DNA from 3 places in the Neptunicella sp. genome. Region 1 is predicted to be linked to each of the others. Evidence: predicted binding sites of a transcription regulator. Region 1 holds the regulator's gene; each other region holds the start of a gene.
The links. The regulator sigma-54, encoded in region 1, starts transcription at its own class of promoters, with help from an activator protein. The targets are predictions, from matches to a motif close to GTTGGCACGNNNNTNGNNT.
Positions count from the first base shown of each region.

Region 2: the regulator sigma-54 is predicted to act here: its motif matches at 1,265-1,283, upstream of ACTD55_RS09345 (CsbD family protein).
Region 3: the regulator sigma-54 is predicted to act here: its motif matches at 2,359-2,377, upstream of ACTD55_RS14660 (PEP-CTERM sorting domain-containing protein).

Region 1 covers NZ_JBLWWF010000001.1:7,266-11,914, reverse strand. The annotation lists gene lptB (LPS export ABC transporter ATP-binding protein) at 1-495, shown strand, start outside; gene ACTD55_RS00065 (RNA polymerase factor sigma-54) at 575-2,023, shown strand; gene hpf (ribosome hibernation promoting factor) at 2,062-2,349, shown strand; gene ptsN (PTS IIA-like nitrogen regulatory protein PtsN) at 2,387-2,830, shown strand; gene rapZ (RNase adapter RapZ) at 2,827-3,678, shown strand; gene ACTD55_RS00045 (HPr family phosphocarrier protein) at 3,695-3,970, shown strand; gene ACTD55_RS00040 (LysE family translocator) at 4,012-4,632, shown strand.
Region 2 covers NZ_JBLWWF010000009.1:111,791-116,439, reverse strand. The annotation lists gene ACTD55_RS09360 (sensor histidine kinase) at 1-228, shown strand, start outside; gene ACTD55_RS09355 (GNAT family N-acetyltransferase) at 248-673, shown strand; gene ACTD55_RS09350 (hypothetical protein) at 733-1,140, shown strand; gene ACTD55_RS09345 (CsbD family protein) at 1,395-1,595, shown strand; gene ACTD55_RS09340 (YwbE family protein) at 1,657-1,860, shown strand; gene ACTD55_RS09335 (glycosyltransferase family 4 protein) at 1,904-3,121, opposite strand; gene ACTD55_RS09330 (alpha/beta hydrolase family protein) at 3,512-4,649, shown strand, end outside.
Region 3 covers NZ_JBLWWF010000018.1:78,498-83,146, forward strand. The annotation lists gene ACTD55_RS14645 (sigma-70 family RNA polymerase sigma factor) at 1-287, shown strand, start outside; gene ACTD55_RS14650 (ChrR family anti-sigma-E factor) at 254-895, shown strand; partial or broken gene ACTD55_RS14655 (peroxiredoxin) at 980-1,504, shown strand; gene ACTD55_RS14660 (PEP-CTERM sorting domain-containing protein) at 1,614-2,294, opposite strand; gene dnaJ (molecular chaperone DnaJ) at 2,597-3,727, opposite strand; gene dnaK (molecular chaperone DnaK) at 3,811-4,649, opposite strand, start outside.

The sequences.
Region 1 (4,649 bases):
AAAGGTATTGGATATTTACCGCAAGAGTCATCGATTTTTCGTAAATTGACGGTATGGCAGAACTTGATGGCGATTCTAGAAACTCGTAAAGATCTGAGTAAGGCTGAGCGCGAAGAGCATGCAGACGCCCTGTTGGATGAGTTCAACATTAATCATATTCGTAATAGTCTTGGTATGAGTTTGTCGGGTGGCGAACGGCGACGGGTAGAAATTGCCCGCGCATTATCTGCCGATCCGGAATTTATTTTGCTTGACGAACCCTTTGCGGGCGTCGATCCTATTTCTGTGACCGATATAAAGAAAATTATCAATCACCTCAAAGACCGGGGGATTGGCGTGTTAATCACCGATCACAATGTTCGTGAGACCCTTGATGTGTGCGAAACCGCCTATATCGTTAGTCATGGAGAATTAATTGCCCAAGGCAATGCCGAACAGGTGCTAAGTAATCAACAAGTAAGGGATGTATACCTGGGCGAGCAATTCAAGCTATAGTTAGCAAACAAAACATCAACCATTAGCAATGTAACAGCCTTAGCTGGTTTTTGAATTAACGGGACACGACAAGACGTAAATGAAGCCCTCATTACAATTAAAATTTAGCCAACAACTGACCATGACACCGCAGTTGCAGCAAGCCATCCGGCTGTTGCAATTGTCGACCATCGATCTTCAGCAGGAAATTCAGGAAGCCTTGGATGCCAATCCACTATTGGAAGCAGAAGATAATCAGGACTTCCCCGAAAACGAAAACAAAGATTCAGATAATGACTATGAAGCCAGTGACAGTATTGAGTCTGGTGATGCTCTAGAGAAAAATGAATTACCCGACGAATTACCTATCGATTCAACCTGGGATGAATATTACAGTGCATCCTCGGCGCCAGCCGCTCCCATTAGCGGTGGTGATGATGAACAAATTTATCAGGGTGAAACCACCGACAACATTCAAGAACATTTATTATGGCAAATGCGCCTGACCCACTTCAGTGAAACAGATATCGCGATTGCCACTGCCATTATTGATTCTATTGATGAATCCGGTTATCTCACCGTGTCTACTGAAGATATTCTGAATAGTCTCGATAATGAAGAAGTCGACATTGACGAAGTGAATTGCGTATTAAAACGGGTGCAAATGTTCGATCCTGTTGGTGTTGGATCACGAACACCGGCCGAATGTTTGATGGTACAGCTTAACCAGTTTGCCGCTGACACCCCCTGGCTAGAAGAAGCCAAACTGCTAATTACCCAATACATGGATTTACTGGCCAGTAAGGATTATCGCACTCTGATGCGCAAGGCGCGCCTAAATGAAGAACAACTGCGGGAAACCATACGATTAATTCAGACCCTTAATCCACGTCCCGGCAATGCCTTAATTACCACTGAGCCAGAATATGTGATACCGGACGTATCGGTGATGAAAAAGAATGGCCGCTGGGTTGTCGAACTGAATCCCGATAGTCTTCCCAAACTCAATATCAATCAGCAATATGCGGCCATGAGTCGCAGTGTCAAAAATACCAGCGACAGTCAGTTTATTCGCTCACACATGCAAGAAGCCAAGTGGTTTATTAAAAGTCTGCAAAGTCGCAACGAAACTCTGCTCAAAGTGTCCAACTGTATTGTGCAGCAGCAACAGGGATTTTTTGAATATGGTCCTGAAGCGATGAAACCAATGGTGTTAAATGATGTCGCAGAAATGGTGGATATGCATGAATCAACCATTTCCCGTGTCACCACACAGAAATATATGCATACCCCCAGAGGGATTTATGAACTGAAGTATTTCTTCTCCAGCCATGTCGCCACTGAAAATGGCGGTGAGTGTTCGTCCACTGCAATACGGGCATTAATTAAAAAGCTGGTTGCGGCAGAAACACAAAGTAAACCTCTGAGTGATAGTAAGATTGCGCAATTGTTGGCCGATCAAGGTATTATGGTTGCTCGGCGAACCATTGCAAAATACCGCGAATCATTAATGATTCCACCGTCTAACCAACGTAAAAGTCTGCTTTAACGGAGCAGCTTGAACGTCAAATTTAAGGAAGTCGCGATATGCAAATCAACCTGACTGGCCACCATGTCGAAATTACAGACTCACTACGTGATTACGTAGATAATAAATTTACCAAACTGGAAAGACATTTCGATCATATCAATAACGTCCATGTAATACTTAACGTCGAAAAGCTCAATCAAAAAGCCGAAGCGACGTTACATCTACATGGTGCTGAAGTCTTTGCTACCTCAGAGCGTAATGATATGTATGCAGCAATAGACAATTTAATTGACAAGCTTGATCGACAGGTGATTAAGCATAAGGAAAAAGTCAGTCGGCATTAATCCATATTAAATGACTCAGTAAAAGCAGTAATAATTAATGGAAATTAAAAATATACTCACTCCCGGCTGCACAGTTTGTGCAGCCGAAGATTCCAGTAAAAAACGTATTTTGGAAACCATCAGCAATATTGCTCACCAAGCATTGCCGCAATTGAGTTCGGATCAAATACTCGAAAGTCTGTTATCCCGAGAGAAAATGGGCAGTACCGGTATTGGTAATGGCATTGCCCTGCCCCATGGGCGACTGGCTGAACTGGATAAAGTACTGGGAATTTTAGTTACTTGCCAAACACCAATTAGCTTTGATGCAATTGATAACAAACCGGTGGATATATTCTTTGCTCTACTGGTACCCGCGGATCAAGCTCAAGGACATTTACAAACGTTGGCTACCATCGCCGGTAAATTAAGCGATAAAGATATTCTCAAACAAATACGTCAGGCCGAAAGCAATCATGAACTTTATGAGGCGATAATATGAAGCTGATGATTATCAGCGGACGTTCAGGCTCGGGAAAATCTATTGCGTTAAGGGTATTGGAAGATCTCGGCTATTACTGTGTTGATAATCTGCCGGTTAACTTACTCCCCACCCTGACTCACACCGTGGTGGATGAATATGATCAGGTCGCAGTCAGTATTGATGTGCGTAACCTACCCAAAGATCCCGATGAATTAGTCGAAATTCTCAATTATCTGCCCGATAGCTGGGATATGAATATTGTCTATCTGGATGCCAGTGACGATGTATTAATTAAACGCTTTAGCGAAACTCGTCGTTTACATCCCTTATCCCGACATAATAAATCCCTTAGTGAAGCCATCATGGCAGAAACTAAACTGTTGGCTCCCATCATTGAACGTGCTGATTTGTATCTGGATACCGGCGAACTGTCCGTGCATCAGCTAGCTGAATTGGTCCGTGAAAGGATATTGGGTAAAAAAAGCTCTCGTTTAGTCATTGTATTTGAGTCATTCGGATTTAAACATGGCATTTCCAAAGACGCTGATTATGTATTCGACTCACGTTTTTTGCCCAATCCTCACTGGGAACCGGATTTGAAACACCTGACCGGATTAGACAGCGCCGTACAGAATTTTCTTGGTGCACAACCTATTGTGACTAAATTCATCTGGCAAATACAAAATTTGATTACCACCTGGCTTCCCCACTTAGAGCGGAACAACCGCAGTTACGTAACAATTGCAATTGGTTGTACCGGTGGCCAACACCGTTCAGTGTATGTGGCAGAAGCTTTGTGTAATAACATCCGTAATACTCACCCAGATGTACAAATCCGTCATCGTGAACTCAATCGCACTCCTTGATTAGGTAATGCTGTAAATGAACCGAATTGAAAAATCTCTGGTGATCCAGAATAAATTAGGATTACATGCCCGCGCGGCCACTCAATTAGCTAAACTTGCCAATCAATTTGATGCGCAAGTGACCATCCAGCAACAAGATAAAAGTGCGTCAGCCAATAGTGTATTAGGGTTGATGATGCTGGAAAGCCATCAAGGCAAAGAAATCACCGTAATCAGTGAAGGGGTCGATGCAGCGGCGGCAATGGATGCTGTGGAAGAACTCATTGCCAAAAAATTTAACGAAGCAGAATAAACTGCTTACGTGCTCCTCATTTTTCTTCTGATGTACTTTTAATGCCAGATTTAACCCTACTCGCCGCGTTCATTCCGACCTTCTTTTTTGTTTCCATTACTCCCGGCATGTGTATGACATTAGCCATGACGCTGGGCATGAGTATTGGCGTCCGTCGTACATTGTGGATGATGATAGGAGAAGTGATTGGCGTTGCGATCGTCGCGATTGCCGCGGTACTCGGTGTGGCCAGCATTATGCTTAACTCCCCCGAACTTTTCACAGGATTAAAATGGCTGGGCGGCGCTTATTTGGGTTATATCGGTATAAAGATGTGGCGCGCCAACACCAGCATATCACTTAACCAGCCAACCGATTATGACGTAAGCCGCCATGCGTTGTTTTCACAAGGCTTGGTCACTGCTATTGCCAATCCTAAAGGCTGGGCATTTATGCTGTCATTACTGCCCCCGTTTATCGATATTGAACGTGAAGTGGCACCACAACTGATGGTGCTGGTGAGTATTATCATGCTCAGTGAACTGATCTGCATGACGATTTACGCCACTGGAGGTAAAAGCTTACGATTATTCCTTTCTCGGGGAGATAATATTAAATGGTTACATCGTATTGCCGGCAGTTTAATGATAGTTGTCGGTTTTTGGCTGGCCATTGACAATTAACCACGACTCCCTTTCTT
Region 2 (4,649 bases), on a different contig from region 1:
CGCGCCTTATTGAATCGGCGTGGACATGTGGTGATTGAAGTGGCAGATAATGGTCATGGCATTGCGGATGAATTAAAACATAAAGTGTTTGTGCCCTTTTTTACCACCAAAAAAGAAGGTTCCGGCGTGGGGCTGGCATTAACCCGTCAGGTCATGATTGCCCATGGGGGCAGTGTTAAACTGAGTCGCAGTGATGCCGGTGGTGCACTGTTCAGCTTGATATTTTAATTAACGGGAAACAGTAAAAATGCAGTTTAGGCTAGTTGCAACAGAGGCAGATAAAATCAGATGTTTTGCGGTGTTGTCTGGCCTGCGACCCCATCTATCGCTTGAAGCGTTTTTGCAACAAGTGGAGCGAATGGAATCGCAAACCGGTTATCGGTTGGCCTGTCTGGAAGATGGAGACGAGATAAAATCTGCGGCCGGGTTTAGGATTTCCGAGTGGTTGCATACCGGAAAGTATCTGGAAATTGAAGAGTTGATTACTGCCGACGGCAATCGTTCAAAAGGTTATGGAGGGCAATTGTTCGACTGGCTGGTGGATTTCGCGAAACAGCGACACTGTGCCCAGTTACGACTGGTATCCGGGGTTTCCAGACAAGCGGCACACCAGTTTTATTTAAATAAGGGAATGAAGTTCGAAGCAAAGTACTTTTCAATCGATATAGAATAAGTAAAAATCCGCTATCGCATCGGTGGTATTTATCTGGTGGATTACTTAAGGAATATGAAATGGATTTGAAAAAAATAGTACTCGTTGGGGTCATGATAATAACCACTTGGACGGTCAACGCAACTCAAACGGAAGAACAGCGGTTGCTCTCTCAACAGCTTTCTATGGTGGTTAAGGAAGTCAATGCTAAAGCGCCCTGGGCACTTGACGCTGATACTAGACTGGATTCAGCAGCTACATTAAAAAATTACATTATCTATAACAACACATTGGTTAATTACACCGCTAATCAGCTTGATGTCGCCGTATTCGATTCAATTATGGAAGAAAGTGTAATTGGCCCATTGTGTGCCAATAAGGATCTGCGTAGTTTTATCGATTTAAAAGTCATTATGGTCTACCGCTATTTTGGCAAGGACGGTCAATTTATTACCGAGCTTTCAAAGGACATGGCGACCTGTAAGTAACTGCTATTCATTGTTCGGTAACTATTACCGCTTCGTTGCGTAATAGTTACTCGTCTTATGGCAAATCTGACACTAAAAACCTTCCTGAATATAGTAAGGCATTGAAAATAATAAAATTATTAATGCTGGCATTGTTCTGGCTTGTTAATTGTTGCAGAGACATTCTGTAGCGAAAAATAAATCGCAATCAGTTAATGAGTTATCCGCTGCGACGGGATGAACTCGATTGTTACATTGTTAACAGGAGAATGATTATGACGAACATAAATATTTGGCAAGGTAAATGGAAACAGCTTAAAGGTAACGTCAAGCAACAGTGGGGTAAACTCACCGATGACGATCTGGATAAAATTGAAGGCCGCGAAGAAGAGATTGTCGGCTTGATCCAGGAGCGTTATGGAATAGCCGAGGAACAAGCAAAGGCCGAGTATCATGCCTGGATGAGTAAGCAATAGTGGTATATTGTTTGCGCCAATATGTTTTTACTGGCGCAAACAAAATATTTCAAGGAAATATATGAACGGTAATATTCGCGCCAATATCCAACCCGGTATAAAAGTTTCTATTGTGTTAAAGCAGGATCAACGCACCGGTGCGCTAACCCAAGGGGTTGTACAACGGATTTTAACCAACTCCCCTAACCATCCTCATGGAATCAAAGTGAGATTAGAGGACGGTCAAGTGGGGCGGGTGAAACAAATCCATACTAGCGAAGATTAAACTTTCGTACACAGATTTATTAAAAAATATTCATTTTTGTCAATTACTTGCTGTTTTTGGCTTCAATCCACTGCGCCATATATTGGGTACTTTTCATGCTGTGATGGCGCAGCATCATCCCGGTAAAATGGCGTTGACGATGTTCAGCCAAATTTTCGACAATATGGTTAATTTGCTGAATGAATTGCTTTTGGATTAGGACTTTGGCAAACCGTTGCTCGATCACATCGTATCCGTTTTGTTGATACTGTTGCCATTGTGATCGGGCAGAATAAAGCGACACTGCGGCATCGGCAAAATTATCAGCCTCGTTGGCAATTATCCCGCTCCATTGATCATCCTCGATGAATCCCTCAGCGCCAATATCGGTGGTAATATTGGGGGTTCCACATTGCATAGCATCGGCCAGTTTACCTTTGAGTCCGGCTCCAAAGCGTAATGGAGCTAAACAAATTCGAGCCTGTTGCATCACTTTTTTGGCATCTTCTACCCAACCTTTGACTAAAAAGCCCTGCTTGGGGTGGTGTAAATCGGTGGCTTTTTTGGGAGGGTAAGCGCCGTAAACATGCAGCTCGGCTTGAGGTAACTGTTTACGGATGAGCGGCCAAATTTGCTGCTTGAGCCACAATACGGCATCCCAGTTGGGTTCGTGGCGGAAGTTACCAATACTGATAAAGTGCTGGCGCTGCTCAAAATCAGGATTATCAGCATGCACACCATCGAGCATAAAAGGACAGTAATGCAGAATACTGGCCGGAATGCCAAACTGATTTTGCAATAATGCCATTTCAAATTTTGAAATCACCAAGGTTATATCACAACGGTGAATGGCAGCGATTTCGCGGATAGCCAGCTCGGTATGCAAGTCCTGCGGAGCTAAAGTTTGTTGCTTTTTGAATGCCTGCTGGCGAGCCTGACGTAAAAAATGCGCGTCTTCCATATCCAGAATACGTAATGCATCCGGACAATGTTTTTCTACTCGCCAACCAAACTGTTCTTCCATCATAAAGCGGTCAAACATCACCATATCCGGTTTTAACTTGAGGATAAACTCGTCAAAGCTGCCGTTATTCAGTTCGATACTGACTTCATCAATATCCAACGCTTTTAAATCGGTACGATGTTCTGAGAGCTGGGCCGGACTGGCAAAGGTGACTTGCCATTGTTCAGCCACAAAGCTGTTAATTAACGCCATCATCCGGCTGCCTGCAGCAGATGAGTTCGGTTCCGGCCAGACATAGCCAATAATTAGTATTTTCATAAAAATAAATTTTTAAGGTAATGTCAGATTTCCATGAAAATACTTTAACTAGTATTATCAATGGATTACTAACGCTTAGATTTACCTATAGTACTAGAGCGTGTTGATCTTTTCGGTATATTTTTGCAACGAGTTGCGGGGTATTTAAACAATGAAGCACGAATGTGGTGTAGTTGTTCTACATAAATGAGTGCTGAAGCCGTAGAAATGCCGCGCAAACGTTGCCCGAAGGGTTCGTTCTAAACGCTTTTTACTCTTTGTTGCTTATTTTTGACTTAATCCATTAGGCCTGCAAATAAGCGTCGCGATTAAAAAGCGTTTAGTTAGAACAAAATTCATACAGCAAAGATCAACACGCTCTAATAAAACGGAATCATATAGAGGGAATTAATGAAATTAATCAAAAAGCTTTACTTAATACTCACCGTTTGGTTGACGCTTACCACCATTGTTTGTGCTGACGTGCCGGATTTAGAAGACTTTCTGCGAGAGGCGGATTATAAACAAGCCGTTATTTCACCAAGTGGACGTTATCTTGCCCAGCTTTGGAATCGGGATAGCGATGGAGCCCGCATTGTTACTATTTCGGATTTAGCAAAAGACGGTAATCCTACAATCGGTAAAACTTCCGATCGTTTGGTTCGTCCTTATGCGATTAGCTGGGCTAATGATGAACGCCTCCTGTTGCATGTGTTGGTGCCTTACAACACCGAGTCGGTGCAAGAGGATATGGAAGAAAAAGACGACTTTGATATTGATGATTATTATATGTTTAGTCGCACGCTGGCGATCGATGTGGACGCCAAAAACCCGGTTGTATTGCTGGATGACGATTGGCGAACTCGTTCTAATCGTAATTTGTCTAGAATCAAGCACTTTTTGCCGGATGATCCTAAGCATATATTGATGGAAGCATGGAGAAATAAACGTAGGTCGCTGTATAAAGTTAATGTATACACTGGTGAATCTGAGGTGCTTGTCGTTGGAGGACAACGTACCTTTGCTTTTCTCAGTGATGACGAAGGTAATCCGTTATACAGATTAGACTATTTGCCCATATCGAAGCGTATCGATGTATTTGAACTGGATCAGGACAACGATTGGGTAAACAGTCGTTCCATACCGCTGGATAATGAAGATGATGAACAGCAAGAACTCCAAACAGCTGATTTATTAGGGTTATATGGCGATAAGTTGGTATATCGCCAAAGGAATGAGAAAAGCGGATATTATGAATTGGTTACCTTTAATGACGAGAAAGACAAGCATCCACAAATATTAGCATCCGTTCCAGACAAAGATATTTTGTACCCGTTAACTAACCGCCGTTCAGATACCATAGTCGGGTACGCTGTTGATGGTGATAACATACGCTACAAGTTTTTCGACTCGGGGCTGCAATCTTTTTACGACAAAATAGCCCTTCAGGTTGGTGAAGCTAACTTCCAGTTTACTTCAAGTTCTACAGACGGCCTTCTTTCTACCGTATTGATAAGCGGTGCTGATATTCCAGCTAGTTATTTTCTTT
Region 3 (4,649 bases), on a different contig from region 1:
CCTATGATATTTTTCCCGATATGGCGGGCGACTCACTAGAAAATAACCTTGATAGTGATCTAAATCGGGATTTCACCCGTACATTAGTTAACTCTCTGCCCGAAGAGCAGCGACAAATTATTTTTAATGTATATTTTGAAGGTAAATCTCATAGTGAAATTGCCGAGCTAATGAATATACCTCTAGGTACGATTAAATCGAGATTGCGACTTGCAATGAAAAAATTGGACACACTAGCAAAAGAAAATATGACATGGCTGATTATCATCCTACTGACGAATTTTTAATCCAATTTAGTGCTGGGAAAATGCCGGATGCATTAGGCCTTATGATTGCCTGCCATCTGGAAGAATGTCCACGCTGCCAATCGCGCAGTCGCCTGTTCGAACAAGTAGGCGGTGAGTTATTGCAACAAAGCGCCGACCAGCCTGTGAGCGATACATTATTGGCCAATGTGTTAAACAAACTGGATACTCCCTCTGTCGCGGTGGACGAAGAGATCCCCCATACCAGTCAATCTATTATCCCCAGACCGTTACAGCGTTTTATTCAGCCTGATTATGCGCAATTAAAATGGTCAGGAATGACACGCAGTATTAAGGAAATTACCTTACCGTTTTCAGATAAACAATATACGGCCAAGTTATACAAGATAGCGGCCGGAAAAGAATTACCCGAACATACCCATTGTGGTAACGAGTTTACTCTTGTGATGCAGGGCAGTTTTTCTGATAAAGCGGGATATTACCGCCGAGGTGATTTTATCCAAGCCGATAGTAATACCGTCCATCAGCCTAAAGCGTCAGAAGATCAAGACTGTATCTGTTTTGCCGTGTTGGATGATTCGTTAAAAATGACCGGCTTCTTCGGACGCTGGCTAAATCCGTTTTTATAGTGCTATGCTCGGCAATGTTATTTTAGCTGTTTACATTTAGCGTCCCTAAATCGGGGGGACACAATATCCCGCTGTTAACAAACTATGGAGTTAGACATGATTAATAAAGTACCTAAAGTGACCTTTAAAACTCGCGTACGCAATGATGCACTAGGTGGACCTAATCCATTTGAATGGAAAGATTTAACCACCGACGATATTTTTGCTAAACAAAATGTCGTCTTGTTTTCATTGCCCGGTGCATTCACCCCGACCTGCTCCACCAGTCATCTGCCTCGCTACGAAGAATTATTTGATGAATTCAAACAGTTAGGGGTGGATAAAATAGTCTGTATCTCCGTCAATGATGCGTTTGTTATGTATCAATGGGGCAAAAGCCAAAATGCCAAGAATGTTTTCTTGTTACCAGACGGAAATGGCGAATTTACGCGTAAAATGGGTATGTTAGTGGATAAAAGTAACCTTGGCTTTGGTATGCGTAGCTGGCGCTATTCAATGTATGTTGAAAATGGCGAAATTATACAAGCCTTTAGTGAAGCAGATTTTGGAGATTTATGTCCAACGGATCCGTTTGAAGTATCGGATGCCGATACGATGCTAAATTTCCTCAAGAATCGTTGATTCATTATAGAGGCAATAACACACTATTAGCCCGTAGATGAAAGCATAAAAAAAGCCGCTAACTTTTAGCGGCTTTTTCTTGTCCGTAGAAGACAATTTATATTTTACGCTGTCTGATCCAACCTAATGCGATCAAACCTAACGCCAACAAAGTTAAAGGCGCTGGCTCAGGTACTGTTGCAGTGCCATAAATATCTAGCTTAGCGTCATATAAAGTAAAGTTATCACTATTTGCCGAATTTTCAGCAAACATTAGTGAGAAATTTTTATTATTGAGCATATTTTGAAAGATGCTGTTAGCAGTATTATTATCATCAAATGTAAATATACCGGTAAATATGTGACTGACTAAAAATTGATCATGATCCTCATCATAACCATTACCAGTTGATGCAGAAGCGCCCGGTCTTACACTCCAAAATTCAGAATCCGGAACGTCCATAGTGAAAGAAAAAAATCCCAAGTTAATTTCAACTGAATTACTTTCCAGATCGAAAGCATTACTAAATGTCAGACTTAGCTCAAATTTTTCAATATCATCGAAGGCAATACTAGAAAAATCAAAGTAATCATAAAAACGACCACAACCATTAGACGTATCAGTGATATTGACCGAATCAGCTCCTAACGTATCGCAACTATTAGACGAATTCAGGCTGGTTGGCGTGTACTGATCACCATAATCATGACTAATTGAGCCAATCAGTGCGGCATGTGATAAAGAAGTGACTACAGTAAGAGCGGTTACTGCGGCAAACTTGCTAATTAGATTTTTCATACTGCTATCCTTGTTAAATTACGACACCAATATCGTTGCGGATATTGGCAATTCGTAGTCAAAAAGGCAAATATCGAACCAACGTACTAAGTAAGCTTCAAAATTTTTTATAAGCTATTGTTTTTATTTAAAATAAAAATAGCAATAAAGAAAATTATTGTTTTTATACGGCATTGGAATGTAAAAAATTTCGACAGTCAATTGAACAATAAAAAACCAATCGTAAACAATTTTGGTGTTACACAAAAAAGCCGCTAACTTCCATTAGCGGCTTTTAAATGCAGTCAAATTGTAGCTAAATATTATTTAGCTAAATCATCGAAAAACTTTTTCACACCATCAAAAAAACCGGTTTCCTTGGGACGATGCTTAGCGGTATCTTTACCACTACCCATCGATTTATCCAATTCTTCCAACAGTTCTTTTTGCTTAGCACTAAGATTCACTGGCGTTTCAATGACAACTTTACACATTAAGTCGCCCACTGCGCCGGTGCGCACCGATTTAACCCCTTTACCACGTAAACGGAACATGCGTCCGGTTTGCGTTTCAGGGGTAATTTTCAGTTTCACTTTACCGTCCAGGGTTGGAACTTCGATATCTCCCCCCAATGCCGCACGTGTAAAGCTTAATGGCACTTCGCAGTACAGGTTATTGCCATCACGGACAAAAATATCGTGATCGCGGATGTGCACCTGCACATATAAATCTCCAGCTGGTGCGCCCTGCTCACCCGCTTCGCCTTCGCCACTAAGACGAATGCGATCACCGCTATCAACGCCTGCCGGGACTTTAACCGATAAGGTTTTGGTTTTCTCAACCCGCCCCTGACCATGACATTTACGACACGGATCACTAATTATTTTGCCTTTTCCAGAACAGGTTGGGCAACTTTGCTGCACCGCAAAAAAGCCTTGGCGCATCTGAACTTGTCCCTGACCATGACAGGTAGGACAGGTAGTTGGCTTACTGCCTTTTTTCGCACCGGAACCGTCACATTCGTCACAGCCGGTCAACGTAGGGACTCGGATCTCTACTTCTTTACCACGAACGGCTTCTTCGAGACTCAATTCCAGGTTATAGCGTAAATCAGCACCACGGCGCACACGTTGTCCGCCGCCACGGCGTCCACCACCAAAAATATCACCGAAGACGTCACCGAAAATATCACCAAAATCGGCACCGCCACCACCGCCGCCGCGGTTAGGATCAACACCGGCATGGCCATATTGGTCGTAGGCAGCTCGTTTCTGATCGTCGATCAGGATTTCATAGGCTTCCTGTACTTCTTTGAATTTTTCTTCCAGACCTTTGTCGCCAGAAGTACGATCCGGGTGATACTTCATCGCCAGACGTTTATAGGCCTTTTTAATGTCCCGATCTGAGGCATCTTTGGCTATGCCAAGTACTTCGTAATAATCACGTTTCGACATATTAATTCTGTGTCTCCAATATAGATAAATGGGGAGTGCGTAAACGACTCCCCATTTCTATCCACTTATGACTGTGACAGAAATTACTTCTTGTCGTCGTCTTTTACTTCTTCAAACTCGGCATCAACCACATCGTCATCTTGTGATGAAGAAGACTCTTGTTGTGCTTCTGCACCATCAGTTGCCTGTTGAGCTGCGGCTTGCTGTTGCGCAATTTCCATCAGCTTGGCTGACGCTTCAATCACCACTTGGATTTTGGCTTCAATATCCGCTTTGTCGTCAGACTTATACACGGATTCCAAATCGCTCACTGCGGCTTCGATTTTTTCTTTATCTTCAGCGGGCAGTGCATCTCCAGCTTCTTCAACCTGCTTGCGAGTACCGTGAATAATACCGTCAGCCTGGTTACGTACCTGAACTAACTCTTCGAATTTCTTATCCGCTTCTGCATTCATTTCTGCATCGCGAACCATTTTTTCGATTTCATTTTCGTCCAGACCGGAAGACGCCTGAATGGTAATTTTCTGCTCTTTACCGGTATCTTTATCTTTCGCTGATACATGTAAAATACCATCAGCATCAATATCGAAAGTCACTTCGATTTGTGGCTGACCACGCATCGCTGCACGAATACCTTCAAGATTAAACTGACCCAGTGACTTGTTACCCGAAGCCTGTTTACGCTCACCTTGCAGCACGTGTACTGTTACTGCAGACTGGTTATCTTCCGCGGTTGAGAAGGTTTGTGATTTCTTGGTCGGGATCGTGGTGTTTTTCTCGATCAGATTGGTCATCACGCCACCCATGGTCTCAATACCCAGAGACAACGGAGTTACATCCAGCAACAACACATCTTTTACATCACCAGCTAATACACCACCTTGAATCGCCGCACCAACAGCAACTGCTTCATCAGGGTTTA